Regions from separate parts of the Heyndrickxia acidicola genome, predicted to be linked through region 3. Evidence: riboswitches for the same ligand, from Rfam matches in the RefSeq annotation. Region 3 holds a riboswitch; each other region holds the start of a gene.

Region 1 (10,122 bases), 2.3 Mb from region 3:
ATAAACCGGTTAAACCCTTTTCTTAAAAATATACTTCTAATTCTTTCTTCCATTAAACCTCCCCCTATCTTTCACACTCTCAATCTATCTGCCTTTTCTACTTTTTATGCAGAAATCGCTTCACCCCTGCCGATTATTCACTTCATTCCCATTTCTTCCTTTCTTTATTCCTGCAGGACAGCATTTTATAAGGAAACTGTTAATAAAGTGATCATATCACGATTAATTGAGGCTTAGAATACTTTATTTCGGAAAATCCTGGGTTTTTACGACCCTTGTTGCTGCGAACCTGCCAGGATTGTCTATGAACCATTCAAAATACTTTTAAGAGCAGGCATTAATTCTGGATATTGGAAGCTGTAACCTGTTTCAACTGCCTTCTTTGGCAGCACCTGCTGGCCTCCCAGCAGCATGTCACTCATTTCACCCAGAACGATTTTCAAAGCAAATTCGGGCACCGGGAGCCAATGCGGCCGATGGAGAACGGAAGCAACGGTTTTACCAAATTTCTTCATTCTAGCCGGATGCGGTGCCGTTGCATTTAACGGACCTTCTAGCGCTTTGGTTTGAATCGCATGGTGAATAATTCCTGCAACATCCTCTACATGGATCCAGGAAAGCCACTGCCTGCCTGACCCAATTGTACCGCCTATCCCCCACTTATATGGCAGCACCATTAAAGGAAGCGCCCCATCATGCCCAAGGACGACCCCGAACCGTGTGAATACCGTTCTTACACCTTTTTTTGCTGCACGTCCAGCCTCTGCCTCCCATTTCCTCGCGACACTAGCTAAAAAGTCATCCGCATGCGGGGTGGATTCCTCCGTAAAACATGCCGTTTCGCTCATCCCATAATACCCAACAGCAGATGCATTGACGAGCACTTGCGGCTTTTGCTCCATCTTCTCTAAAATCCTGATAATCTCCCCCGTCACCTTCATACGGCTTGAAATAATTTTTCGCTTCTTCTCTTTTGTCCATCTCCCATTAATAGATTCGCCTGCCAGATTGACGATGGCCTCGATCCCCTGCAATTCTTTTTCAGGCGAACTGTATTCCTTTAGCCATCCAACAGCCCTAATGCTGTTTGTTGTTTTAATTTTACCGGGATTTCTTGTTAAAACATAAATCTCATGGCCTTCCTTTACCAGCTTCTCCTGCAATACACGCCCAATAAATCCAGTTCCGCCCGCAATAGCGATTTTCACTACCTATCCCGCCCTTCCTTCACTAATTATCACTATCAACCAAATAGTTCAACAAGCTTTTTCCTGCGATATTGAAAAGTTTCCTTTAGTTTTTTATGTACAATTAAACGGTGTACAGCTCTTCCCGCCCAACCAAGTGGCATCGCATATTGCAAAAAGTCCTCTACGATAACCGAATTCTCTTCCGCAGGTGTAAAAATATGCTGATGGCGCCAGTATTTATACGGCCCCTTAATCTGCTCGTCAATGAAAGATTTCGCTGCCTTTATCTCTTTCATCTCAGCCGTCCAGTTTAATGGAATACCGAAAAGCGGACTCATTCTATAAGAAATCTGCATTCCTTCATACATGGCACCCAAAGAAGATTTGCTTATGCTCATATACATGGAGGGCGGTGTGATAACAGCAAGATTTTTCGGATCAGAGAAAAATTCCCACGCAATTTCGACTGTAATCGGTAAAATTTGTTTCACATGAAACGTATAGAGTTTCACCTAACCACCTCATATTTTGCTTTTTCCAGGCTCTGTTATTCTTGCCTGTTGTTTTCGCTGCAGGCACCCGCTTTCAGAAGTCTTGCCCTTGCCGCTCCAATCATTGTCGATGTAAATTCAAACATGCTTTTTAAAAGAGCCTTATTTAGAACCTGTTTTAATTCCTACTTCCTTTTCTTTTACCCTGAAACAGAGCTCTTAATGCCTAAGTGTTTTCTTTCATAAACATCATTAAAGATAGATTATCAAATTTTAATTCTCCTGATTCTTTTTAAGTGGAATTTAATCCAAAAAAGGATATGATACTGCTTGAAAGATTCACGAATGGAATGGAGGAAAAGAGATGAACATGTCTGGAAATACTATTTTGATTACTGGAGGGGCCTCTGGTATCGGCCTTGCATTTGCTGAGCGCTTTTTACAGGCTGGCAATGAAGTTATTATTGCAGGGAGAAGAAAGGAAAAACTGGAGGAAGCAAAAGAAAAATCCCCTAAGCTTCATACAAAGGCATGCGTTGTTTCCTCCGAATTGGAGCGAAAAGCTCTTTTTGAATGGGTAACAAATCAATTTCCAGAAACCAATGTGCTTGTAAATAATGCTGGCATCCAGCAGCGAGTAAATCTCTTAAACATTGAACATGACTGGGACTATTATAAAAAGGAAATAGAGATTAACATAGACGGCCCTATTCATCTATCTATGTTGTTCATTCCCCATTTACGAAAAAAAGAGACCGCAGCCATTATCAATGTTTCTTCTGGCCTGGCTTTAAGTCCTGGTGCCTGGGTGCCGGTTTACAGTTCAACAAAGGCTGCAGTTCATTCCTTTACTGCCTCTATGAGACATCAGCTTGCTGATACAAGCATTGAAGTCATCGAGGTATTTCCACCTGCCGTTAATACCGATTTAGGAGGAGTTGGCTTACATACATTTGGTGCCCCGCTCGATGATTTTGCCGATGGCATTTTTAAAGGATTGTATAAAGGTGAAGAAGAAATTGGGTATGGCGATTCCGAGAAAAGGCTGCATGCTTCCCAGGGTGAACTCAAACAAGGGACAAAATTGGCCTGGGAAGGATACTTAAGCCGAAACCCTGATTTTTTAAAATAACCTAAAAGAGGGCTTGAGGATGGAAAAGGATGTAAGGCTAGAAGCCATTCCAGAACTGGAAACACCGCGCTTTTTGCTTCGAGGCATGCGTTTACTTGATGCACAGAGCTTGCTTGTGTTTATGAGTGACCATGACACCATGAAATACTTGACTCCGCACCCTGTTCAAGGGTTAGAGGGGATGAAAAAAATGATTGCCAAAAGCCTCAGCCAATTTGAACAGCAGAAGGAAATCCCATGGGTAATTATAGATAAAAAAACAGAAGAAGTCATCGGCATGTTCCGATTCCATAAACTTCACTTCTGGCACCGCAAAGCTGAATTGGAGGCAGTCCTTCGCAAAGATTTTCAGCAAAAAGGAGCCATGACCGAGATCTTTAAAGAAGTACTTTCATTCGGCTTCCAAACCCTTGGACTTAACCGCATTGTCGGAGATATTTTTGCAGACAACATAGGCTCGAGACGACTCCTTGAGAAATATGGATTTCATAAAGATGGCACTCTCCGCCAGACCGATTTTGATGGAGAGCGCTACCACGATACCATTGTATATTCCTTGCTCCATTCCGAGTTCTGCAAAATTGAAAATAAATAAAAGCCCCTCCTTGGAGCATATGTAAAATCGGCAACGAAAATGGCGTGACAGCTGACACCAGCTTTGACACGCCATTTTTTTGGTTTATACCGTTTTTAGAACTAAAGCAATTGTACAAGCAGAATATACTAATCATTTAGTCCCTTTCCATTGAGAATTTGCTGCATACATTTATCTATTCTTGACTCCCTCGTTTTTGATTGTTTGGGTGCTGAAAAATAAAGAATGTATGCTCTTTGCCGTCCTGGCGTCAAAGCATTAAAAGCTGTATTCAAGGCAGGTATTTCATCTAATTTCTTTTGAAGCTCTGCAGGAATTGGCTCTGGATTCTTTTTAATATCCGGTTTAGCACCGGATTTCTCCACTTCAATGGCTTCACAAATATAGGCTTTCAAGATTGATTCCATCTCGATTATCTCTCGGACATTGGTAAACCGTATCTGGCGCCCCGCCTGTGTATTCTCTCCAGGTTTAACTAGAATACGATGGGCATCCTTTAACAAGGAACCTTTGATAAAGCTAATAGCACAATATTCCTTAAATGCACTCATTAGAACGATGTTTCGTTTCTGATATGTGTAACAAGGCTGAGACCACTTCAATTCTTCAGTCAGTCCACAGTCTAGAAGGATTATTCTCAATTTCTTCAATTCTTCCTGCCAACTATGGACTTTACAGGTAGGGGTTCCTCCCAGAGGGCAGCGCATACATCCCTCAGTGAAATAGGCATCAATCTTAGGATTCATGTTTTTATTTGTCACCTATACATCCCATCTTTCCCACTCATCGGACCATTTTTATAAATAAGTTCTGTTAATTTTCTATGTTGAAAAGTGCTCGTTTTTTTGCTCATTTGTAACCTTTCAGCAGACGCATTATCCCCTATTGGCAGTTAACGCACGTGATAAATTGGATTCGATGGAGATGTTTTCAAAAGACAGCCCCAGCTGAACAGCCGTTGACGCAATTTCAGGCCTGATCCCGGAAAGAGTAGATTTCACACCAATTAAGTTCAGCGCTTCTATTAGCTGAAAAATTTGATGAGCCACCATTGTATCCACCATCACCACACCTGATAAATCAATAAACAATCGTGTGACTCCTTTTTCAGCACATTGCTCCAGTGTATTTTCCAGCACAAGCTTGGCACGTGCCGTATCAATATCTCCCACCAGAGGAAGCAGCGCTCTATTATTGTCCAGTTTGATAACCGGTGAGCTCAATTCATAAATCATTTCCTGCTGGGCTCTCAGCAGTTCTGTTGAATAATTGTAGGTTTCTTCCGTTGTTTGAATAATGACCTGATCAAAGGCTCTAATGATAACGTTTATCCAAGCTCTTACCCGCTCAGGTTCATAGACGTCTTTTTTCATTTCTGCAAATTGGTCGATAAAATCAAGATACTGTGTCCTAACTCTCATAAATTCACTTATAATAGAATGAACAGGCGTATTTAAATGCTGGCTGTCGCGGGAAACCGTGTAAATCCATTTTTCAAAATCCTTAAAAAAGCTTTGCTCATCTTCAACAAATACCTTGCAAAGATGAAGATGAAATTCATAGTTTTGCCTTTTCAGTGTTTTAATTACCTCCGGATCTGTTGCACTGTATACTCCGCCAAGGTTCACCTTATCGAGGGAATTAAACCAATCTTCCGTAAGCTGCTCCGCTTTTCCTAATAAAAAATGGTATAACTCTTGGTTTCTATGCATTATTTTATCCCCATTCTTATCTTTGGTTTAGATCTCTAACGTATATATAACTCTTTTATCGAGACTGCTTTCGTCCGAAAAGTATTCATATTATAAGAAGTATACAGAAAGGTGTTATGCCTAAGCTATTTGCATTGATTATTGCTTCCCGTATAATGAATAAACCCATATATTGTCTGTCTTCGCTTCAATAGCAGCAAAATTTAAGGAACCTCACATCCAGGCACCAAAGTGCAAAAAAAGAACGATCCTGTCTATTAGCTCAAGCTTGACTAGTATTTCATTTTTCAAGCTTTTGACAAATGACAGTTTCGATTATATTATATTTCATTCCCTTCATAGGTACTAGTTTAATCCTTGAATACCAGGCTCAGTTCATTTTAGCGGTTTTAACCTGCACCAGGATTCAGGTGGGACGATAATATTTCAGCCGCCTTTAAAATCGGGATGCTCCCTTGCCGCGCCTTTTTTAGCGGGAATCTGCTTTTCCCTTCATTTCAGCATGGGACCATATCAACATAGAGCTTTAGCTGAGCCTAATCATACTATTTAACTGTAAGTTTTATACCCCTTATCACAGGATCTAAAAAGCACCCTGCCTCAAAGAGCAGGACGCTTGAATTATTTGTTTAATTGGGGATCTCTGCATTTTCGTTTTGCTTTTCCGTTTTAAAAAGCCAAGAGAGCGTATGGCGGACCAGCTCCTCTTTCTCACCGCAGGAGGAGTAGGTGTGCCCTGCACCTTGTATGAAGTAGCTTTCACACATTCCTTTTTGTCGTGAACAAAACTTCTTGTCATACTCTTCACTGTAAGCAGATGGGATTTCATCATCCGCTGTCCCATGGATGATAAAAACATCTCCTTTATAGGCTGAAGCCTTTAATAAAGGCTGATAGGGTATCATGGAATCAAAAAAGTCTTTTGTAAAGCTGTACCCCAAATAATCCAGGGAAGCTTTACCCTCTGCCTGAAAACTTCTGTATGCCTTTTCTCCAACAATGCTGACAATATCTTCAAAGGGGTTTCCCACTGCAGACCACAAAATCAGCCTGCTAATATTCCCATCCAACACTGCTGTATAGAGGGCAATCGCGCCGCCCAGGCTATGTCCAAGCAATATGACATTCGCGCTGTCAATGTACTCAAGCTGCCTTCCGAATGCTATGGCCTGCCGGGTTTGCTGAATAAACTCGTCAAAATACGTGCGCCCATACTCTCCTTCACTTTCTCCACAGCCTGAATAATCAAATCGAAGTACAGCATACTCTTTCTCCGCAAGCCTTCTTGCCGCATTAACAAACAGGCGATGCACCCCCTGCCTGCTCCCCGTAAAGCCATGACATATAATGATAAGCGGAAAACGGCTTGTATTGCTTAGTGACTCAGGATAATGGACAGTAGCTGCTAATCCCTTCTCCTGCCATTCAATCATAACTTGCTGTTCCATTCTGCCACCTCCATTTTTAAAACCCATATATCCAATAAACTTAGTTGGTATTACAAGAAAAGTTCAAACTCCTTGCCCTCAGTACTGGAGCTAGACAAAGACACTATTGGTTAACTGTTAAGCAGTTTATAATTACGTTAGGCTGTTTTCGCATAGATTGTTGCTTTACGTAAGGATTATCCCGTTTGTTGTCTGTCTTCGTGGCATCTTTTCGTAAGCTCTTTATAACTTTTAATACTAACATATATTTACAATGATATTTTTGTTTCCAATAGCAACAAAGTTTACGAAAAGAGCCTTACCTAAACATAAAATAAACCCCTCTACAGTTTCGAAGAGGGGTTTTCAACATATGGAAATCCGCTCTTCCTATCTATCAGGCTTTTCTTGCCTGCTGGATGTGGCACAGTGCTTTAATACATAAAGTCTGCTGCCGAGGTTTCCAAGGGCCAAATCCCTCCACCTCTCTTGATAAGAAGTACCATTAAATTAACTTTAAAACTATCATGAGCTCTTTCGTTTGTCAATTTCTTTGTTTTTGGCTGTTTTGGCATATATTATTGCTCTTCGCAAAAGTCTTAAATCCTGTGTTAAATGAGTCTTCGCGGCATCTTTTCGTAAGCAATTCACAGGTTTACTACTTAGGCTGTGAAATTCATAATTTTTTTGTGTTATATAAAAACAAAGTTTACGAAAAGAGCCTTGCCAATCTTGAAAACTCCTTAAAAAAAGCTGTGTCCGCTGTTTGGCTTCGCATTCTGCTTAAAACGGTGCGGCACCAAGGTGGATCACTTTTGCAAAGTCTCTGTTAAACTTGCCTGTTGATTTCACCTGCAGGCACTCGCTTTCCGCGGACGGTTTAGATTTGAATCAAATAATTGGTACATGAAATCCGCTTCATCTGTGCAAAATAAATAGAAATACAAAATGAGCGGGTGTATCCGTGAGCTTTTATCTGGACGTGCAAACAGCTACCTATACCAATATACAAGAAACCCGGCAGCAGCTTAATGATCTGCTGTATGCCCGTTGGCTTCAGCACGATCTTTATTCACCTGCCTGGTGGTTTCTTTTCGCTTCAATGGTTACTCCCTATTTCATTTGGTGGAAGCTTGTGGATAAGAGCCATTTCTTTGAGCTGTTCTCTTATGGGCTGTTATCCGGAACTGTTGCGGTTGTTCTGGATATCGTGGGAGTTAATCTTTTATGGTGGGGGTACCCGGTAAAGCTATTTTATTTTTTCACCCCTCTGCTTCCAGCGGATCTTGGAATCATTCCGGTCTCATCCATGCTTTTGTATCAATATTGCAAATCCTGGTACGCCTTCTTTTTATCCGTTGTCATATGGGCTTCGGTTTTTTCATTCATTGTAGAACCTCTTTTCATCCACTTTGGGTTATTCTCAATGGATCATTGGAAACATATCTATTCGTACATGGATTTCATCCTTTTTGGCATGTCCATTAAGCTTACATTCTGGCTGATTTGTGAACAGGTTAAAAAGAAAATAGGTAAGACTTTATAACAACATACTGGACAAGATAGATTTTTTTATGGTGCTCTCTGTTAAAAATCCCAGTTGATTTAACACCCATATTGATTGAGTGACAATGAACAGGCAGGACAAACAACGCTCCGCATATCTGAGTAAAACCATTGTTCATTTGAATTCAACGTTGATTGCAGCGGAAATCACCTAGCAGGATTAACAGTGACTAACTCCAGCGCTTATCAGCTATGAGGAAGGTGCTTGCGCTATTTGCTAATCCATCTCAAACCATTGCGAATGGCGATAGGTTATGAAACTTTCACATTCGCAATCATACTCTCATATCAGCCTTGTGTAAGAGTAAATTTTTTCATGATCATTTGCTGAAAGTCCCCTTCGATTCCCCCCATTCTCTTCCTGTCCTAAAGATCGCCTGAACGTTTGGTAGACAGATACAAGGGTAGAATAACTGGTATCATTTCAAAAAGGAGTGTTTCTATGAAAGTTTTAGTAGCATGCAGGCTCCGGCTCCAAAACCGGCCCTGAGAAAACCATCTCAGTGGATCAGGAGGGAGCAAAACGATTAATAGATGCAGGTAAAAAAGCAAATATCCAGCATTTTGTAATGCTTAGCTCAGTGGGAGCCGATTACCCCAGAGGGCCGCTTGAGCAATATCTGGAAGCAAAGCGGAATGCAGATGAACACTTAAAATCCAGCGGCATTCCATACACGATTATTCGGCCTGGTTCCTTAAGCTTTGATGAGCCGACAGGAAAAATCGAGCTATCCTCTCACTTCGAGAGCACAAAAGGAAGATCCATTCCCAGAAAGGATGTCGCTAACACCATCGTTGCATCCCTGAATCATGAAAAAACGCTCAACAAGACCTTCGAAATTCTCTCTGGCGACGTGGAGATTGAAAAAGCATTGGATCAGCTTTAATTGCAGGCGGCTCGGAAGCCGCGGCCTCCCTGACAAAATAAGCCAGCTCTTCTTTTAGAAAGGCTCTTTTCGTAAACTTTGTTGCTATATAACACCAAAAAATGAAATTCACAGGCTCTGTAGTAAACCTGTGAATTGCTTACGAAAAGATGCCACGAAGACTCACTTTACACGAATTTAACACTTTTGCGAAAAGCAACAATCTATGCGAAAACAGCCTTTAGAAAAGAGCCGGCTTATTTTCAATCTGTTACCTTAAAATCTGTTACCCACTTAGTCATTCTGCGTCCTGATCTTCTACTTAGATTCCAACGTTGCTTTCTGGAGCCGCCTACCCCTTCACACTGCTTTCGTTTAAAGCTGCACCAGGGACAGCCTGGCCTGATTGAAGCCTATTGCCCGCTATAAAGAAAAAACTGCTGGCCCCCACCAGAAAAGCCATTATGCAAAAAAGCCAATGTCCATGAACACTTCTAAGCAGAAAACCTCCCATTAACGGTCCGGCTGAATTTCCGATAGAACGGAATTGAGCAGCCCCGAAATAGGTTCCTCTAAGCGCTTCTGGAGCAATTTGGTCGATGAACACACTTGTCGAAGGGAACAAAAATATCTCACCGATCGTGACAATCAGCATGGAAGTGATAAAGCCTGCCCACCCAAGCGATAGTCCAAATCCAATATAACCTGCTGTAAAAAAAGCACTGCCCAGCACCATCACATGCAGCACCTTCCACTTTTCAACGAGCCGGCTAAGAGGAATCTGCAGTACAACAACTGACACAGCATTAACTGATAGAAGGACAGAATACAGCACAACTCCATCCTTTAAAATCTGGCCCAGGTGCTGAGGAAGAGAAGAATCGTTCTGAGAATATCCGATATTGACCAAAATCCCCCCCAAGATGAAAAGGCGCAAAGCCTTATCCCTTCCGATAATTTGGAAAGCCTCTTTCATCGCTGTTCTGCCTTTTGCTGAAGCGGTGTTTCTGACTTTATATTTGCTAAGCAACATGGCAATGGCTATTCCATACATCAAATAAGATGCACTGGTAATCTCGAATGTCAATCCTGCTGATTTCATTCCAAAATAGGCTCCAAGCAGCGGCCCGGCTGCCGCACCAA
Region 2 (10,122 bases), 1.7 Mb from region 3:
AGCCTGTGAGTGGTAGGATTTAACAATTTCAGCAAAGTTCTTATTATGGCTATCCTTTGTTCTGGCAGCAATAATATTCACATAAGGCAAAGCTGCTTTTTGCTTAGGGTCTTCTTTAAAAATCGCGTCTTTTGCCGGGCTTAATCCCGCTTCTACCGCATACCCATTATTGATAAGCGAAGCTGCCACATCATCCAATGCCCTTGCTGTTTGCCCTGCTGAGACAGGCTTGATCGCTAATTTTTTCGGATTGCTGGCAATTTGCTCAATACTCCCTTTTGGATCAAAATCTTTCTTCAGCTTAATTAAGCCTGCCGTTTGCAGCAATTGAAGGGCTCTGCCTGCATTCGTTACATCATTCGGAATTGCAATGGTGGATCCGGCAGGAATATCACTTACTTTCTTATATTTTTTTGAATAGATTCCCATTGGGGCAATAACTGTAGAACCAATTGCTGATATATTTAAATGGTGATCTCTTTTGAATTCATTCATATATGTAATCGTTTGGAATGCATTTAAATCAATGCTTCCATCATTCAAAGCCGTATTTGGCTGTACATAATCACTGAAAGAAACAACCTTTAGGGTAATCCCCTTATTTTTGACCTGCTTCTGAACGATGTTCCACAGCTGCATGTCACTTCCGTTAATTCCGATTCTAATTGTTTTTGAGTTTCCATTGGCACTGGTACCGCATCCCGAAAGTACCAGTATTGCCGCTATAAATAAAGAAAAAAGGGCTAGCAAGTTCTTTTTCATCATCTTTCCTCCTAGGGGTACTTACATTCTTCTTGTTTTTTGATATACACAACAAGGATTCTATTACGCTAAAAAAAGGCTTTAATTCAACTTTTATTCCAGTCTGCTTCGGAGTATATCTCCCCGAAGCAGACTGATTTGTTTATTTCTGCTTTGCATGAACAAAGTCTGATTTGACTTTGTTTAAAAGCGCTTCTTCCGTCAGTAGCCGAAGACCGGTTAAAGCCAATGCTTTTGCCCCTGCAATGAGAGCATGTTCTCCAATTTCAGAGCAGGCTGCTTCACGAAATTCCTTTGTATGTCCGATAAGATCATCCGGTCCAATTTTTATATAACAATGGGATGTGGGCACCACCTGACTCACATTCCCTGCATCTGTACTTCCAATCCCATTGCCCTTTTCTGCAATGGTTTCTCCCAGCAGCGAAAGCTCTTGACCAACAGCAGCATCAAGTGAAGCATTGAGAATCAAGTTATGAACTTCATTTTGAAACCTTTCTATCTTCACAGTGCAGCCTGTGGCAAGGGCAGCTCCTTCAGCAATCCTCCGAACCTTGGCCGATACCTCTTCGGTTGAATTCCAAGTACTTGCCCTAATAAAGAAGCGCGCTGAAGCATAATCAGGAATGATATTAGGGGCTTCACCGCCATGTGTGATGATTCCATGGACCCGGACATCCGATGCCAGCTGCTGCCTTAGCGCATTAATGCCATTAAACAACTGAATCACCGCATCTAAGGCATTAATTCCTTCTTCTGGAGAGCTGGCAGCATGAGCTGTTCTTCCGTAAAAATGGAAGTCAAGCGGATCAACAGCAAGTGAAGGGGTTGTTAAGCTGGTTTGGCCGCTGGGATGAAGCATAAGGGCGGCATCAATTCCATTTAAATACCCTTCTCTTACAAAACTGCCCTTGGCACTGCCGTTAGGTCCGCCTTCTTCAGCAGGCGTTCCCAAAACAACCACTTCTCCACCCGTTTCTTCAATGACTTTTGATAAGGCAATGCCCGCTGCTGTACTGGTCGTGCCGATAATGTTATGCCCGCATGCATGGCCAATCCCGGGAAGTGCGTCATATTCTGCAAGGAAAGCGATAGATGGGCCGGCTTTTTCGGATGACTTTCTCGCCACAAATCCTGTTTCATGCCCTGCAACATTGCGGGTTACATCAAAACCCTCCTTTTCCAGAATTTCCGTTAATGCTTTTGATGCAAAAAATTCCTTATTACCAATTTCCGGCCTTTCATGGATAGCATGGCTTGTTTGAATATAAAGTTCTTTTGATTCATCAACGCTGGATAGTATCGTTTCTCTATATTGTTCAATAAGTGTCTCGCTGTTTTCCTTTTGAATTGCCAATTGAATCCTCTCCCTCTCTTCTTTTCTATTGCTGTATTTGTCTTTTGTAAGTCTGTTTACTAGACTAAATTAGTTTTAAGCTCAAAAAAGCCCCTCTTCTTATCCAATACACGATAAAGAAGAAGGGCTTATGTAAACACCGGCGACTTCTCATCTACCAAATCAATGATTCACTGATTTGCAGGAATTGGCACGGTGTTTGCGAAAAAACAGCAAATCCGTTGCCGAGGTATCATAGGGCCAGTCCCTCCACCTCTCTGGATAAGAAATATGATATTTATGAAATTTTTAATATGAGTTTTATTGTAGTGAGTTTATTTTTATTTGTCAATAAATTTCCCAAAATTTATTCTTTTCAAGCACATTTCGAGGACCTGTTAGTATAATCGGAAAAAGTGGATATGAGAACAGGATTTTACTTTAGTTCGCTAAATCATCAATTACATAACAAAGCGGCATCGCCTTATTAAGGAGATGCCGCTTTCTTTAACTGCATTAAGTTACTCACTCACTTTTTGTTCTTGTTGTTCCTTCAAACGATCAAGAACCATTTCATAGGAATCATTTCCATAATTTAAACAGCGCTTCACACGAGAAATAGTAGCAGTGCTGGCACCAGTCTCCGTCTCAATGACATGGTAGGTTTTTTTCTCGCGCAGCATGCTTGCTACTTCTAAACGCTGTGCCAATGACTGAATTTCGTTAATTGTACATAAATCATCAAAAAATCGGTAGCATTCCTCCGAATCCTTTAATGATAAAATGGCTTCAAATAACTGATCCAATGATTTCCCTCTTAATTTATCGATTTGCATACAAAAATCTCCTTTACTCATAATACACGAATATGCTGTGTACTCTATATTATTTTACTTAGTATACGTAACCCTGCCGGCATCTGGTATGATACTGATCCAGGTTTTTCCCGGAATCAGCTTAATGGGACTTCCATTTTCATATGGAAGAATCCTTCCGCCATCGTTTTGCCATTCTACTTCACGAAGCTTTCCTCTTTGGACAAGATAGGCTTTTCCTCCAGAAGTCAAATTAATGGAAAGTCTTCCATAGCTGTCAATTCTTTTGTGCTCCATTACCGGAATAAACAGATTATCAATCAGCACCGGCTTTTTCGTTTCAAGATCAACCGTCTGCACTCCTCCTGAATACCGTTTAAACTTTTTTAAACTGGCATCATATTGAAACACAGGGTTATAGTCCTGATCCTGTGAATAGGTAATCTTGACTTTCGTTATATCGGTGCCTGTCAATTCGCCTATCTCTTTATTGGAATCAAATGACAGCGGGGCTGGCGGTGTGCTCATTTCATAATGTTTTAGCTTTGCTCCCTTTTCAATGTTTTGAAAAGTAATGTACGAATTGTGCGGGGCTACCCTTGCACTCCAGCGTTTAAATAAAGTCCCGTCATATTGGATCCCATTGATGTTATCAATGAAACCCTGCTGGAGCATTTTTTTAGCCTCAGGGCTGTAGCCGTGTGCCACATAAAAACTATCGTAGCCTTTAGCAAGCCGGATAAAATAATCTCTTGCACTTCTTACCGGGCCAATATTCCTTGGTTTTTCACTTTGAAATATGGCCAAAAACCGGGTAATATTTCCTTCAGCCAGCACCTCATAAACAATATCAGCCTCAGCGATACCAGATTGAGGGCGAGCTTTGGTATGGTTATTGATCATAACGGCGACAGCCCGGCTAGATGACTCCTGACCCGTTTTTTCTCCCGTCAAAGGAAATTGAAAATCCTTCTCTGCATGATGATTCTCAGCTGTTTTTGCAGAGGGATTTGCTCGTTTCGTTTGCCCGGCATTTGGGTCCTTGTGGCTGCAAGCTGACAACATAAACAGAAAGGTAAAAATCCATACAAAATACCTATTTTGCATTTTTCTCCCCAATCCCCCCGGCGAGGTTTAATGGTTTTGGTTTTCTCTATCTATTTATTCACAAACATTTTGGCACTGTATTACGTTACTATTTTAACGCATTATTGACGGGAAGAGTACAGTTTTATTCATCACATCATACATGCCCCGCTGTGTAATCCTTACATATGGTAGATGCGTGGCAGACAAAAACAAAAGAGAGTAGATAGGGTCATTGTGCTGATAGCCTCTTTCACCAAGCAGCTTTTTAATTTCTTTTTCTTCTTCCATAAGAATTCCCATCTCTTTATCAGACGACAAGCCGGCTAATGTTAAAGGCAGCTCATGCAGAATTTCTCCTCGGCTTGCTAATACAATGCCTCCACCAATTTCCTTCATTCTATTAAAGGCCGCTATAATATCTGCCTTTCTCTTTCCGATCAACAGAATATCTCCAGTTGTGGAAAAAGATGAAACAAGTCCACCAATGTTGCGGGCAAATCCCTTAATCATCGTATTAATTCGCCATTTACCCTGCCGGTCCATCAATACAAGAAAACATTCATCATGATTCTCCGGCAGTTCTTCAACGGAAAGGTCAAAGGTCACTGAATAGGGCTTTGTGATTACATCATTAATCATCTCAATCCCAAATGGCATCGAAAATTGAAGGTCATCCATACTGATATCCCACTGTAAATTCAAAGGAGGGAATCCATGTTCCTTCCAATCAAGACTCCTTTGCCCATCTATTTCTTGCCCATCTCTTTTCAGCCATTTTCCCTTTGACAGGACAGAAACAGGAGTAGGATTTTGTACATCTTCTAAAAAATTGATATTGGCTACCCTTCCAGTCGCAATCATGCCGTGAATATGTGAAATTTGATAATAATTTGCTACATTGTACGAAGCCATATGGTAGGCATCTATCAACGGAACGCCATGGTCAAGCGCAATCCTGATCATCATATCCAGAACACCCTGCTCATGATAGGCTGGTGTGGAGCCATCCGTGGTGAAAAACATGGAGCTGTACTGATCTATCCCAAGTTTTTTCATATCCTGAAGAAGGACCGGTAAATCCGGACGGATGGACGAATGCCTTAGCGACACCATATAGCCCTGAATTAATCGATTATATACCTCTTCACCAGTCATGGCTTCATGATCACAATCCGCTCCGAGCACCATCATTTTTGCAAGCGTTTTCTCAGAAGCTCCAGGAAAATGCCCTTCAATTTTTTTCCTCATCCTTTTTGCTTCCTGTATCCAGTGAAGCATTAGGTCATCTCCATCTAAAAGCTTTGGCCAGCCGGTCAATTCCCCTCCCTGGAGAACTGCATCATGCTCCAGCCATGCTTTCACTTCATCATGAGAAAACACCGTTTCCTCTGTTCCAAGCTCAGTCTGTGAATCAAATCGGCTCCACCAAAACATAGTGACAGGGGACCTTCTCAGCTCTTTCAACAACGAAAACGCTTTCTTTTTTCCTAATTGCAAAACAAGCATAAGATTGTCATTTATCATAGTGGTTGTGCCGGTTTGGGATGCATATCGGGCAAATGTCTGGGGATTATATAATTGAAACGGGTGAACATGGGGCTCTATGTATCCAGGTACCAGGGTATAGGCTGAACAATCGACAACCTCACACTGCGAGAGATTCATCGGTACAGCTTCTCCTGCGTATACAATCCGGTCTTCATAAATCCAAATGTTCCCTTTAATCCATTGGCGTAGCACAGAGTGCAGGAATCGGGCATTTTTTAAAAGTAATGTAGGTGATTTTTTTCCATTTAAAACGGCTACATGCTCTCGCAGCTGCCTATTTTTCCATCGATAGCGTTGGTCTAACATAAAATCCCTCCCTAGGGAGCCAACCTATTTTTTACCTTTTACTTTAACATATTTCGCTGTTTAAAGCACTAAAGTTTTGTGAATAATTGTGAAAACTTTGTAAAGGAGTTTGAGATTAATGAAAATAACTCAAAATATTGGAATTATAAATGCGATGATTCGCATTACATGCGGACTAACCGTTCTTGCATGGTCTACTTCCAAACTTGTGAAAAGGCCATGGAGAAGTTCCTATCTGCTGATGGCAATGATGGGGGCCATGAAGGTAGCGGAAGGAATTGTCCGTTATTGTCCTTTGACAGCATTAATCCAGTCAGCCGATTACCAAAACGGACACAACACCAATAGAAATACTCACAATGATCATGCTAGCCCTGATCAACAACAAAACCATACTCATACTAAAGAACAAAAGCAAAATCTCGATTTCAGTGATTTTTAATTTTTTCAACTGGAATAAACTGAATGGCTTTTTATCAATTAGCGGCCTATCCCTAAAACTTCTTCAATGTTTACAAATGCACAGTTATTATTGCAGGGGTTTTCTCACCAGTCATTTGTTTTTTAGCTTTTTGTTCTATTGGTGTGCAGGGATTTACTCATTCCACTTTTCTAAATAGGACTTTTACACCTTTTGCTGCCATTAATAACAGAGCACAAATTGTTACACTATAGTCTCCAATATTTTTCTCGTTAATCTCTGGCCTGTTTTGTCCTTCATTCACTTTATGAAGGACTTTTCTCGTTGTTCTCTTGCCTGTTTTGTCCTTCATTCAATTTATGAAGGACTTTTCCCGTTAATTTCCAGGCTGTTTTGTCCTTCATTCGCTCTATGAAGGACTTTTCCCGTTGTTCTCTTGCCTGTTTTGTCCTTCATCTACCTTATGAAGGACTTTTCTCGTTAATTTCCAGCCTGTTTTGTCCTTCATCTCCTCTATGAAGGACTTTTCTCGCCATACTCCACACCATTTTGTCCTTCATCCTCTCTATGAAGGACTTTTCCCGATAAACTCCTAAACCTTACGTCCTTCATCCTCCCTATCAAAGACAAAAAAACGCTGCAGAAAGCTCAATTTTCTGCAGCACCTTTTTCACTATACTTTTAAAGCCTTCTTACCGATGTCATGGCGGTAGAAAAAGTGGTCAAGCGATTGATTATCCAGGTGAGTGTAGACCTTTGCGATTGCTTCCTCAACCGTTTTGCCTTTGGCTGCTGCCACAAGGACTCTGCCGCCGTTTGAAACAAGCTGCTTTTCCTCATTTAATTGAGTACCCGCGTGAAAAACTTCCACGTGATTACCAAGAGATTCGATACCGGAAAGACGAACGCCTTTATCATATTGTCCTGGATATCCTTTTGATGCCACTACCACGCCAACAACTGCCTCAGGTGACCATTTAATGTCAGGCTCTCTTCCCTCAAGAATGTCCAGGATGATGGTTTCAAGATTAGATTCCAGTCTTGTAAGAACCACCTGTGTTTCTGGATCTCCAAATCTTGCATTGAACTCTATAACCTTAGGACCCTCATTCGTTAATATCAATCCTGCATACAATATGCCTGTAAAGCTTTTCCCTTCTTCCTTTAATGCTTTTGCTGCAGGCTTTAAGATTGTATCTACAGCAGACGCGACTGCTTCATCAGAAATCTGGGGCACAGGAGAATAGGCACCCATTCCGCCTGTATTTGGGCCTTTATCTCCATCAAAGGCACGTTTATGATCCTGTGCAATCACCATTGGATATACATTTTCTCCTTTTACAAAAGCCATCAATGAAAACTCTTCGCCCTCAAGAAACTCTTCTATTACGACTTCTGCCGCCGCATCTCCAAACTTTCCGCTGGCCATGATATCGTCAAGAGCTGCTATCGCTTCTTCTAAAGTAAACGCGACTGTTACGCCTTTGCCTGCTGCCAGGCCGTCCGCTTTAATGACAATGGGAACGCCATACGCCTCCACATACTCCTTTGCGGCAGACAAATCATTAAACACACGGTACGAAGCAGTTGGGATGTTGTAGGCTTTCATGAGGTCTTTTGCAAAGGCTTTGCTTCCTTCAATCATTGCCGCTTCTTTTGTAGGGCCAAATATACAAAGACCCTCTTCTTCAAATGCGTTCACGATGCCTGCTGTTAAAGGATCCTCGGGGCCTACGATGGTCAAATCGATTTGCTCTTCCTTTGCAAAAGAGATCATAGCCGGAAAGTCACTTTCTGTAATGGAAATAAGCTCTGCATCCATTCCAATTCCTGCGTTTCCTGGCGCACAGAAAACCTTGGTTACCCTGCTGCTTTCATTCAGTTTTCTGCAAATGGCATGCTCACGGCCGCCTCTTCCGATAACAAGTATCTTCATTTTCCTAACTTCCCCTCTCCTGAACTCATTGCAAACGTATTTATCTTGATGCTTTGCTCTTTTAATATTCCATGTTGATCACTGCTCATTGTTTAACTCAGTGAACTTTCTTCTGAACTGAAAACGTGTGAAACCGCAGCTTCACACGAGTAAACAATAGAGTTCTTTTACAAAGCTTAATGCTTAAAGTGGCGAACGCCTGTGAATACCATTGTGATGCCGTACTCATCCGCTTTTTTGATGGAGTCCTCATCGCGGATGGACCCTCCCGGCTGTATGATGGCAGTAATGCCAGCTTTTGCTGCAGCTTCAACCGTGTCATCCATTGGAAAGAATGCATCTGAAGCCAGAGCCGCTCCTTTAGCTTGGCTTCCTGCTTGGGTCAAGGCAATTTCAGCGGAACCTACACGGTTCATTTGGCCGGCACCAATTCCTACTGTCATTTTATCGTTTGCCACCACAATAGCATTGGACTTCACATGCTTTACCACTTTCCAGCCGAGCTTTAGGGCTTTCCATTCCTGCTCAGTCGGCTGGCGTTTGGTAGGAACGGTAATGTCTGCATCCTCATATGAATAGGTATCCTGTTCCTGCACAAGCAATCCGCCCTCTACTGAGGTATAAATGGATTCCCGTTTTGTTTTTTCATTGAACGGCACAGTAAGCAGGCGAAGATTCTTTTTGGCAGTTAAAACCTCCAGAGCTTCTTCTGTAAAATCTGGGGCAATCACGATTTCAAGGAAAATTTCATGAAGCTTTAATGCCGTCCCTTTATCTACAGGCATATTAAAGGCAACAATTCCTCCAAAGATGGATTTTGAATCTGCTTCATAAGCACGCTGGAAGGCTTCTTCCGCTGTTGCCCCCACTCCAATTCCGCATGGATTCATATGCTTAACGGCTACAGCTGCCGGCTCCGCAAAATCCTTTACCATTTGCAGAGCAGCATCTGCATCGCGAATATTATTAAAGGACAGCTCTTTGCCATGCAGCTGCTTGGCATGGGCAATGGAAAATTTGGAACCTAAAGAATTGACATAAAAGGCGGCTTTTTGATGAGGATTTTCTCCATAGCGAAGCGGCTGCTTCAACTGATAGGAAACCGTAATCTGCTCAGGCTGTTCTTCACCGGAAAGGGTTGTCATATAATCAGCTATCATGGCATCATAAGCCGCTGTATGGCGGAAGACCTTTGCAGCAAGCTTCCGGTTTGTTTCCTTTGAAACTCCGCCCTGCTCCCTCAGCTCTTTTAAAATACCTGCATAATCACTTGAATCCACTACCACTGTTACATACTCATGATTTTTCGCAGCCGATCTAAGCATGGAAGGACCGCCAATATCAATGTTCTCAATCGCTTCATCTACTGTAACCTCTGGCTTTGCGATTGTTTGCTGAAAAGGATATAAATTTACACAAACAAGATCAATCAGGGAAATTCCTTGTTCATCCAGCTGTGCCTGATGTTCAGGAATACGTTTTGCAAGAAGGCCTCCATGTACAAACGGATGAAGGGTTTTGACTCTGCCCTCAAGCATTTCGGGAAAACCCGTTACTTCCTCAATCCCAATTACCTTAAGACCTGCATCCTCCAATGCTTTTTTGGTACCTCCTGTGGAAACAAGCTCAAAGCCTAATGCTGCAAGTTCATTGGCAAATTCCGTTACACCTGTTTTATCTGATACACTGATTAGTGCTCTTTTCATACTGCCTGCGCCTCCTTGGTAAAATGACGATGGTGTTTGTTATTGGCATTTTTTCGCATTGATTGTTGTTTTCGTGAACTAATAGATTCGTGTTTTAATCATGTCTTTTCGTGAGCTATTGACAATTCACAAAACAGGACTTGTGGTTAAATTTTTTACACAACAAGGTTTACGAAAAGCGCCTTACATGGCTTTCTTAAAGG
Region 3 (10,122 bases):
ACAGCATGTAAATCCTGCCGCTGCCACCCTTTTCAATATACATGGAGGTTTAAAATGGATATAGAAAAACTAAAACAATGGATGGAGTTTGCGCAAAGAGTTCAGGGAAGCGGAGATTTTTGGAATTCTATTTTTGATCAGGATCAAACAAATTCCTTTATGAATACAAATTCCGGGCCTGCTCCGAGTCAGCCAATTGTCCAAACTCCGGTTTCACCGCAGCAGGAATTGCCGCTAGTAGACGTTTATATAAATGAAAAAAGTCTTTTTCTAATTGCTTCTATGCCAGGTGTTGCAAAGGAGGATATGAAGGTTTCTTTCAATCATCAAAGTGTCACCATAAGAGGAATTGTCAAACCTTTATTTCACCACGCAACACCACTTGTAACGGAAAGAAAATACGGCCCTTTTGAAAGGACTATTAAGATTCCAGCTCCAGTTGAAAATGCTAATAGTGCGGCAAAATACCTTAATGGGCTTTTAATTATCACATTTACACGAATTGAACACTGTGATGAACAAATTATTATTGAATAGTAGGCTATATTTGTATAAAAGCTATTTCGAATCTATAGAACCTGTGTTACAAAATAAGATGAGCATTTTAATTTTATCCACAATGATAACCAATCCCTTTTGTAATCTTTCACTCCATAATAATATCCATTTCCTTTAGCGGTGGGACATGCTATACATAATAACAATCATTTTTAAGCTGCTCCATCAAAAAATATGGCTTTGTTGGGGACTCTGTTGTTTTTAGCTCCAGGAAAGAAAGGAAACAAAAAAGCATGATATTTTGCTTTTTGTTCCCTTCTTTCCTGGAAAATGGGAAAAAAAACGAGCAGTTATCAATATAGAAATTTAACAGAGCCAAAAATATAAAGATAGCGGTGAATTTTATGTCTTTAAAAGGGGTATTCAATTATTTTTTAAAAAATGATTCAACAATAAAGCAATTAAAAAGAAAAATTAGTGAGCTGGAGAAAATAATTGAAAAAAATAAGTCTGTACAAAATGATGCAATTCCGAATAATGAAAAACCTCTCACTCCTGAAGGTAATATCCAACCGCCTATTGTGGTTGAAAAGCTTAACGTCGAACGGCTTGTCATTGATAAGGTGGAGCTTAATAACAATTTTGGGCAGCTAGGAATTAAGGAATTGAAAGGAAGGCTAAATATAGGAGCAACTTATGGTGAAGGGGGAATAATGGATTTTTTGAATAAAGAAAATAAAGAACTGAAAAGGAACAATACCGTGAATTCAGGCTTTAAAACAGAGAAAAAAAACGTTGAACCTAAAATTAACATTAACAGCAGATAACGATGTGCCATTTAAATATCATGTATCTGAAAATATTTTTTAAAAAGGTAATTGAGGCCGTAAGAAGCCTTACTTGAAGGGGCCGTAAGATTTAAAGTAAAGTAAACAAAATGCTCCGCATTAATAATTTATAATCCAACACATATAGTTTATTGAGAAAAATAAATTTAAAAAAGGCTTTGTTAAAGATCTATTTTATAGTTTATTTGTATGAAACAGTCGACAATCAGTCCTTTTAACTTAGTCTTAAAGAAATAATTTTAAAACGAACAAACCTGAAAAGAAAGGGAAGCAGTTATGAAACCTGTTCCAATTAATATTCATTTAGGTGATTTAAAGCTTAATAGTGCGGATCATTCAAGTGCAATTTCAATAGGAACAACAATCCAGATTGGCAGAAATGTAACAGCCAGAAAAAACCAAGCATTTGGTCAGCAGCTAGCGGATAATACAATTCAAGTTAATCCGTATGCTAAAACGATAGATAACGATTTATCTGATTTTTTTTCGGTAAAAAAAACGAATTAGCCATTAAAAATTTCTTCATTTAAAGCATCTAAAATGCAAAATTATTTCATAAAGGAGGAAATGGATGAAAACAGAATTGCATTTCACAATTTTTTAGGAGAGATGTGTATGTTTTTTTCGCCCGTAACGATTAATTTGCAGTCTATAAAAATAAATTCTCTTGACCATTCGGCAGTATTCAATATGGGAACAAGTCAACACTTGGACTTGTTTGTATCTTATAAGAGAAACCAAGGCATTGGGGAACAAAATGGTGATTTTTCTCCAATTTTTAATCCCGCTTCTTCTGTGTTAGATTCTGATGTAAGTGATAGTGCTAGTATTAAAAATAGTTTAATTTAACAAAAAATTTTTTGTAGGAGTGAAGATGATGGTGCAATTTACCCCTATGGTTTTAAATGTTTTTGCATTTAAGGTTAATTCAGTTGATAATGGAGCGGTCATTAATGCGGGTTCACTTCAATATATAGACCAATTTCTTTCATATAAACGGAATCAGGCATTCGGAGAACTTAATGGCGATTTATCTCCGGTCAGCCTTCCGATCTCTCCGATTATGGATCCTGATGTAAGTGATAATCCGTCAATTAAAAACAGTTTAGTCTAAGATAGATTATAGTTCTCAAGCAAATTGGCCATTCTTAAGATTTATTTTTTTATTGTTTTCCATTTCTTCTATACGAAGATTCGCTATTTATAATAGGCTCTTTAAATTAGTTGAAAGCTGCTCGTTTTTTTGCTTCTTTTCTTTACTATAACCTTTCTGCTGAGGTAAAAGGCGTGAGAAAAAAGAGTTTCACTTGAATAAGAAAAAACAACAAAGTCAGTAACTATACTTTTGTGTTTAGAGGATTTTGATTGTTTTTTAGCGAATGTATTTGTGTTTCACTATTGCTTACAAAGTCATAAAAAAAATACGGGTTTAAAAAGGCAATGGAAATGCAAATTGCTTTTGTTTCTTGAGGGGTGTGTAGATGATTATTAGAAAGGCAGTATTAGCCGACGCTGCGGGTATAGCCCGGGTGCATGTAGATAGCTGGAAAACGACCTACCAAAAAATTGTTCCTCAAGATTATCTTGATAGCCTTAAGTATGAAACCAGGGAAGAAATGTGGTTGAATGCTATTCCAAATGGAGGAATATTTGTGGCTGAACAAGAGAGTGGCAGAATTGTGGGCTTTGCATCCGGAGGGAAGGAAAGGAGTAAAAAATATCATCCAGAGTATGAGGGTGAATTATATGCTATTTATCTTTTAAAAGAATGTCAAAGACAAGGCCTTGGCAAGCTACTGGTAAAGGCAGTTATAGAGCATTTGCATCAGAATCATATTAAAAGCATGATAGTTATGGTGTTAGAAGGCAATCCTTCGAAGAATTTTTATGAGTCTCTCGGAGCAAAGAAGATAGACTTGGAAGTGGTGGACATTGGAGGGGAAAAACTTAATGAATTGGTTTTAGCCTGGGAGGATATAAGGCCATTTCTTTAATAGATTTTTTTTGGATCCACTTTTCTTCTATTAGTATATGCAAAATAGCTCCCCTCATAATAGGGGGCTATTTTGTTTGAAGAAGGAAAAAAATTTTAATCACTAACGTATAGAACTAATGTAGTTTCTGTCCAGCTCCAGTACCTATCGGTAGCAGAAATCCGCACGCCGAAGAGCAAGGAGCTTGCGCTTTTCTACATTATTCACCCCCAAATCTCTTTGGAAATCTCAACAATAAATTTGAGTTTGTTCCATTGTTGTTCTTCTGTTAACTTATTGCCATGGTGGGTAGAAGCAAATCCACATTGGGGGCTAAGGCAAAGGCGCTCTAATGGGATATATTGTGCTGCCTCTCTTACTCTTGCTTTAATCGTCTCTTTATCTTCCAACTTACCTGTTTTGGAGGTAACGAGTCCCAGAATGACCCGGGCATTGTTTTTTGCTGCGTATTCCAAAGGCTTAAAGTCTCCTGAACGATGATCGTCGTATTCTAGAAAAAATCCGTCTACGTTTTCATGTGCCAGTAAAGTAGGGGCAATCATTGAATAGCTTCCCTCAAAGGCCCATGTTGAGCGGTAGTTTCCACGGCATAAATGGGTTGTAACCACCAAATCATCCGGTTTTCCCTCAAGGACCCCATTGATCACGCGCAATGCTAAATCAATAAGCTGATCTCTCGTATATTCACCGTCTTTAAATTGGAACTCTGGATCGCAAAGCCTGGCAATATAAACATCATCGAATTGTAAATAACGGACGCCAGCTTCATAGAACGTTTTTAAAACGTCCCGATAACACTCGACAATGTCTCTTGCAAATTCTTCGATATCTGGATAAATTGTTTTATTTCGTATGGCAATGTTAAATAACTGGTTTGGACTTGGAATGGTTTGTTTAGCAACCGCACGTCCACCTACTATTTCATTAAAATCTTTGAAATCCTGAATAAATGGATGCTCCTTGTTAAAAGAAATTTTATCAATATTCCTGACGTGATAGCGATCTGTTTCTTCACCCGCAAATTGATAACCTTGGTCAGGCACATACCCTTCGATTCCATTCAGGTGCTCAAGGAAATCGAGGTGCCACCATGTTCGGCGGTACTCACCGTCTGTAACAAGCTCTAATCCAATTTCAATTTGCCTTTCAACAATACGTTTAATTTCACGGTTTTCTATTTCACGTAATTGAGCTGAAGTTATCGTTCCGTTTTTATATTCTTTTCTGGCTTGATGAATGGATTCGGGTCGTAGTAAGCTTCCTACATGGTCAGCGCGAAAGGGGGCCTTTGTCAAAGTAATGGACATACTCATTCCTTCTTTCATTATTTTTAATAAGCTTTTATATCTGTTAGAGATCAATGTTGAATTTAGAACGATGCTGATTGGAGAGAGGGTGGGTGACTGCAGCGGAAAGCAACAGGCAAGATGAGCAAAGCCAAGCTTTTTAAACTTGATTTTCACTTTTATCCAATGGGTGCTTAGCTCTAACCGTTGTAAAGTTCTAATCATAATTGGGTCAAATTAAATAAAAAACCTCTTCTGTCCGTCGACAAGAAGAGGTTGATTGAATAAATGCTGCTCTTCTTATCTTCAAGCTTAACGCTTCTGGAATTAGCACAGTACTTCAGAAAAAGTCTGCTGCTGAGGTATCAAAGGGCCAGTCCCTCCACCTCTCTGGATAAGAAATGAAAATTATGAAGTTTTAATAATATTCAGTCTACAATTCAATAGTGAGAATGTCAAGAACAAAGTAAAGATTAAAATTATTAGCGGAGCACATTTTATAGTACAATAGAATTGACGATAAGTCATTTAACTGCATACTTTATGGTTTCTTAATAGGATATTAAGAATGAAAAGGGAATCCGGTGAAAGTCCGGAGCGGTCCCGCCACTGTAAGAGGGAGGTTCTTTCAAGCTGTGCCACTGTTTCTATGGAACGGGAAGGTGTAAAGAACCGATGAAATCAAGCCAGGAGACCTGCCATAAAGGAGCACACAGAATTCCTACGGGAGATAGGAGAGTGTTGCAAATGATATGGCCGAGGAATAAAAAAGCCAGTACACGGCGCGTACATAATTTTCGTGAGCAATGGGCTGCCCTTTATGAATCAGGCTTTGATTAAAGCAACTGAAGTGGAAAAATTTTCATAAAGCCGCATTTAAAGATGAACCATAGGAGGGTCAGCTCATGACAAAAGCTTATTCTACAGAACAATCAAGAACTCATCAAACAAAATTGGTGCTGCCGCCGGATACGAACCATCTTCAAACAATATTTGGAGGAAAGGTTCTGTCTTATATTGATGAAATTGCCGCAGTTGCTGCTATGAAACATTGTAATCAGGCAGTCGTTACAGCCTCTATTGATTCAGTAGACTTCATTTCTTCAGCTGCAGTTGGAGATGCACTTAGCCTGGAGGCATTCGTTGCTTCAACAGGGCGTACTTCGATGGAAGTTTATGTTCGGGTTTATTCTACCAATCTACTGGTCGGAAAAAAAACACTGACAACCGAATCATTTTTAACAATGGTTGCAGTAGATAAGGATGGAAGACCCGCCCCTGTTCCCGGGGTAATACCCCAATCAACGGAAGAAAAAAGATTATTTGAGACGGCACCTGCACGCAAGGAACATCGAAAAAATCGTGCGTTAATCCGTTAGTCAATAGGAGCAGTTATTGAATGCTTACACATAAAAATGAGGGTGACTCAAAAGGTGGTTATAAGCGGCCTTTTGAGTCACCTCTTTCTATTTTTGGACAGAGATAAGAAAAGGGGGGAAACACTTGGTGCGAATAATAGCATGGCGTCTTTGTTAAAAATTTATTTGAGCAGAAAAGAACAGGCAGGTCGTAGAAGAGGCAGGACGAATAGCGCTGAGCATATCTAGTAATACCCAATGATCATTTGGATTCAACGTTGATTAGAGTGAAGGCAAATGACTCGTGCAAGTTAAGCAAATTATAAGAGGATAGCCCATAAGCATGCAACAATATGGTTCCAGTCCCACACACGGAAAGAGAGTATTCGAAATGAAAATCAACTGGCAGGATGATCTGAACGTTGACCATATCTATGTACAATCCTAATTTGGATTTAATTCAAAGGTTGATTGGAGAGGAAGGTGCGAGACTCCTGCGGGATCAGTAGGCCATAGGGAGACCCCGCAAGAGCTTGCGACGAGGAGGCTCCCGGCCGCCCGCGGAAAGCGAGCGCCTGCAGCGGAAATCAACCCAGCAGGATGATCAGAACACTGTCTATATCTATTTAAAATCCCAATTTTGATTTAACTTAAAGGTTGATTGAAGTAAAAGAAGTGCTTGCAGTGCAAATCAACCTGCATAAAAAAATTTGCTGTCTCCAAGGTCACTTGATATCTTTGAACCATTTGGGACAGCCTCATTTTCTGCGTAATGAAGAGGATTGATGCTGGAAGATTTATCTTAAATATTCTAAATAAGGACGTATAATCGAATTATAACCATTCTTCTGGCTATCCTTTCTGCCTAGTTAGAAGTCATGTCATCTAAATATTTTTTGATCGCTTCCACATTACCAGCTACATTTTTTTCTCTAATTTCATCCTTTTTTAACTTATCAACTGCTTTTTCCAAGATTGCTTGTGCTTCTGATTGGGGGATTACGACAACTCCATCTGCATCACCCACAATAATATCGCCTGGATTCACGGCAGTTCCGCCACAGGAAATAGGAATATTGATTTCCCCTGTACCAGCTTTTCCGCTGGCTGCTACAGATGTTCCTCGTGAGAAAACGGGAAAGTTTAATTTTTTAACTCCTTTTATATCACGAATGACTCCATCTACAACAATGGCGCTAATGCCCAGTGTTTGGGCCATTCCTACAATGAAGTCCCCGGCAATGGCTCTATAGAGATCTCCTTTTGCATCGATTACGAGGACATCGCCAGACTTTGCCTCTCTTATTGCTTTTAAAACAGCTAAATTGTCGCCGACCGGAATCTTTACATTAAAGGCTCTGCCGGCGAATCGGTAGTCCTCCTCCAAGGGTTTAATAGCAGGATTCATATTATTTAATCCATTCATAACATCTGAAATACAGGTTGTAGGGATTTTTAAAAATTCTTTCACAATCGATTCCATTAGCCGGTCTCCTTTTTATAAGTTCTTTTAGGTAAAGTATATATCCAATTTGTATTTTTTGAAATTTAAAAAAATTTATTGTTTAGCATAAGATAGAATTATCGATTTTAGTGTACTGGAGAGGATTTGGCAATGCAGCATTCCATTTAGGATAATTTATATATCTATTACCATATCTCAGGCAGGAAGGTGATTGAGAAACACAGTTGCCTCGTCCATTAACTGTAATTCGAAAATTATAAAAGGGAAACCACAATCTTTTGCATGCAGGTTTATTGAAAAGTTCAAATAGTTTGTCTAATATTGAAGTGAATAAATTGAAATATTCAGCAATATCGAAAGCGATACCAAGGAGTATTAACTGATTACTTAGTGTATTTATGTCGAAAATAAAGAGAATAAATATATTTTTTAGAGAGGTGTTTAAAAATGTCATTGGAAAGTGTCAGGGTTCATTTTAAACAATGGAACAGAGAAAACGATATCATGGAGTTTAATCGTTCAAGCGCAACGGTGGAACTGGCAGCGGAAGCAATAGGGACTGCTCCTGGCAGAATAGCAAAGACCCTTTCTTTTAGGGGGGAAGAGGATGCCGCGATATTAATAGTGGCAGCAGGTGATGCCAAAATTGATAACAAAAAGTTTAAGGAAACCTTTGGATTCAAAGCGCGCATGCTGACTCCGGAAGAAGTTCTCAAGCAAACAGGACATGCAATTGGTGGAGTATGCCCTTTTGGTTTAAAGAACGATTTGAAAGTATTTCTTGATGTGTCGCTGAAAGGGTATACGACCGTTTTTCCTGCATGCGGAAGCCCTAATTCTGCTATTGAGCTGACCATCGATGAACTGGAGCATTATTCCTCAGCAAGCGGCTGGGTGGATGCCTGCAAGGGATGGGAAGAAGCAGATGCAAAAGATGAAGGTGCCCTTGCTCTATAATAATTTAAACGTATCGCTCTTTGCCCTGGAGCAATACGATATAGTTAAAAAGAGCAGCTCAAAAATGAACTGCTCTCCTGATGTTATTCTGGTGTTTTAAGTGACGGTTCATTTAAGGACAAGTCCGTATAGGATTCAAGAGCCTGCCTCAATCGCCTAAGCTGTTCCTGGTCGACAGAAGTATCCCAAATACTATATTGGACTTTGTTTGGCCATTCCGTGTTCTCATCTATCAAAATGCTGCACCTCCGTTCTTATGAAATTAAGCATTAGCGCTCAGGGTTTACTCCTATTTTTCTTGAAGAACGGATAAATATGCATTCATTTTTTAGAATTAAGAAGCTCAGGATTTTAAGGTTAATTGATTTTTTTGATACAGGCTCTCGACAAAACACCTCGTTTTTTCAAAAGCTTCTTCCGGGCTTTCTACAACCTCGGCGATATAAGCTTCATCTGGAAGCTGATCATCTACACCGGGAATTTTAATGCGGTCTCCGTAGGCATTAATTGCTCCATGTTTCCGCATTTGTTCAATGCAATCGAAAAAGGGTTTCCAATACTCTGAATGGACAAATATGGCTTTGGTTCGATGTCTTCGAAGGTGGTTGGTTTGAAGCTTAGAAAGAGTTTCGAAAACCTCCCAGACGGTGCCAAAACCACCAGGCCAGAACAAAATGACATGTGAATAATTTATTAAAACACTTTCTCGAATGGAAAAATTATTCATTCTGAGACGCTGATTCGAAAAGACCGAATAGGTATTCTTTAAATTAAAAAAATCATCGACACCAAATTGACAATCAATTCCAATCACATGGGCATGATGACTTCGGGCACCTTCTGCTGCAGCCCTCATAATACCTGGGCCGCCGCCAGTGCAAAGGGGAACATAACAGCCGCCAAGTGAGTCTTCCTGGTCATTGGCCGAATAACGTCCCCACAGCTCACCAAATCGAAAGGCTGAATCCCAGAATACGGAACCATGTTCAGCGATTTCCTTTTGCCTTTTCATTCTAAGTTTATTTTTTGCCATTTTTTCCTTTAATAAATCCTTGCAAAAAGTATCCTCTTCTTTGTTTAGCTCTACCAGGAGCTTCTCAGATTCGAGGCTTAAGGCTTTTATTCTTTCCTCGGTGAGTTCCTTGCTGTTAATGGTGCCTGATCCCATCAAGGTCACGACTCCGAATTTGGCTTCATAGCTGAAGAGGAGCTCGGCAGCATAGATGTCTGCAATGCTGTCCTCTGTACCCAGGGAACGGTCATTGGGAATAAAGCAGACCTGCGTACCGATCACGCGAAAAGCGGCCATACAAGTGTCGTTTGAAGAAATGTCCTTCCAGGTGACAATGAAGCCATCCTCCTCTACACTCGAGGTATGGACCTGGCCATTTTCACCCAGGCTGCTAATGGAAAGGTTATATGTATTGGTTTTAGAGGGAAGATGGGGATTAAAGGTAATGGGTTCTTCAAAAGTAATTTTTGCCTTATTTCCGTCTGTCTTTTCAATCCTCCATCCTGTTCCTGAAGCCGACCATGTATGGGTAGATGGCTCATAGAATAGGCTTCCAATTAATTCAACCTGTTTCATCTTTTTCACCTCATTAATCGTAGAATCACTTTAACTTGCTCAGCTCTTAGTTTTGCTTAAAGATATTGGTATATACATATTCTTTATGGCTTTTAAATAATTGAGTAAGGGGTCAACTGTGTGCATCA

Evidence for each region. A riboswitch is a leader RNA that binds a small molecule or an ion and turns the genes downstream of it on or off. The one in region 3 is predicted to bind S-adenosylmethionine.
Region 1: another riboswitch for S-adenosylmethionine. It lies ahead of A5N88_RS17035 (alpha/beta hydrolase); the one in region 3 lies ahead of A5N88_RS06215 (5-methyltetrahydropteroyltriglutamate--homocysteine S-methyltransferase).
Region 2: another riboswitch for S-adenosylmethionine. It lies ahead of A5N88_RS14030 (M20 family metallopeptidase); the one in region 3 lies ahead of A5N88_RS06215 (5-methyltetrahydropteroyltriglutamate--homocysteine S-methyltransferase).

What each region holds. Positions count from the first base shown of each region.
Region 1 is NZ_KV440953.1:3,632,847-3,642,968, reverse strand. Features, by position in the region: gene A5N88_RS17070 (AI-2E family transporter) at 1-53, opposite strand, end outside; gene A5N88_RS17065 (TIGR01777 family oxidoreductase) at 303-1,208, opposite strand; gene A5N88_RS17060 (SRPBCC family protein) at 1,244-1,702, opposite strand; gene A5N88_RS17055 (SDR family oxidoreductase) at 2,046-2,813, shown strand; gene A5N88_RS17050 (GNAT family N-acetyltransferase) at 2,833-3,408, shown strand; gene A5N88_RS17045 (YdeI/OmpD-associated family protein) at 3,537-4,169, opposite strand; gene A5N88_RS17040 (STAS domain-containing protein) at 4,284-5,120, opposite strand; gene A5N88_RS17035 (alpha/beta hydrolase) at 5,750-6,568, opposite strand; SAM riboswitch class I at 6,935-7,046, opposite strand; gene A5N88_RS17030 (CBO0543 family protein) at 7,512-8,093, shown strand; partial or broken gene A5N88_RS17025 (NAD(P)H-binding protein) at 8,605-9,000, shown strand; gene A5N88_RS17020 (MDR family MFS transporter) at 9,332-10,122, opposite strand, start outside.
Region 2 is NZ_KV440953.1:3,005,362-3,015,483, forward strand. Features, by position in the region: gene A5N88_RS14025 (MetQ/NlpA family ABC transporter substrate-binding protein) at 1-762, opposite strand, end outside; gene A5N88_RS14030 (M20 family metallopeptidase) at 905-2,086, opposite strand; SAM riboswitch class I at 2,267-2,387, opposite strand; gene A5N88_RS14035 (YerC/YecD family TrpR-related protein) at 2,620-2,934, opposite strand; gene A5N88_RS14040 (DUF3048 domain-containing protein) at 2,989-4,020, opposite strand; gene A5N88_RS14045 (adenine deaminase C-terminal domain-containing protein) at 4,114-5,856, opposite strand; gene A5N88_RS14050 (YgaP family membrane protein) at 5,975-6,298, shown strand; gene purD (phosphoribosylamine--glycine ligase) at 6,951-8,213, opposite strand; gene purH (bifunctional phosphoribosylaminoimidazolecarboxamide formyltransferase/IMP cyclohydrolase) at 8,390-9,919, opposite strand.
Region 3 is NZ_KV440953.1:1,326,977-1,337,098, reverse strand. Features, by position in the region: gene A5N88_RS06245 (Hsp20/alpha crystallin family protein) at 55-537, shown strand; gene A5N88_RS06240 (hypothetical protein) at 903-1,325, shown strand; gene A5N88_RS06235 (hypothetical protein) at 1,623-1,853, shown strand; gene A5N88_RS06230 (hypothetical protein) at 1,914-2,195, shown strand; gene A5N88_RS06225 (hypothetical protein) at 2,224-2,460, shown strand; gene A5N88_RS06220 (GNAT family N-acetyltransferase) at 2,828-3,340, shown strand; gene A5N88_RS06215 (5-methyltetrahydropteroyltriglutamate--homocysteine S-methyltransferase) at 3,544-4,647, opposite strand; gene A5N88_RS26080 (hypothetical protein) at 4,640-4,771, shown strand; SAM riboswitch class I at 4,924-5,027, opposite strand; cobalamin riboswitch at 5,154-5,343, shown strand; gene A5N88_RS06210 (acyl-CoA thioesterase) at 5,532-6,005, shown strand; gene A5N88_RS06200 (RraA family protein) at 6,850-7,467, opposite strand; gene A5N88_RS06195 (YbaK/EbsC family protein) at 7,897-8,406, shown strand; gene A5N88_RS24765 (hypothetical protein) at 8,490-8,642, opposite strand; gene A5N88_RS06190 (LOG family protein) at 8,750-9,994, opposite strand.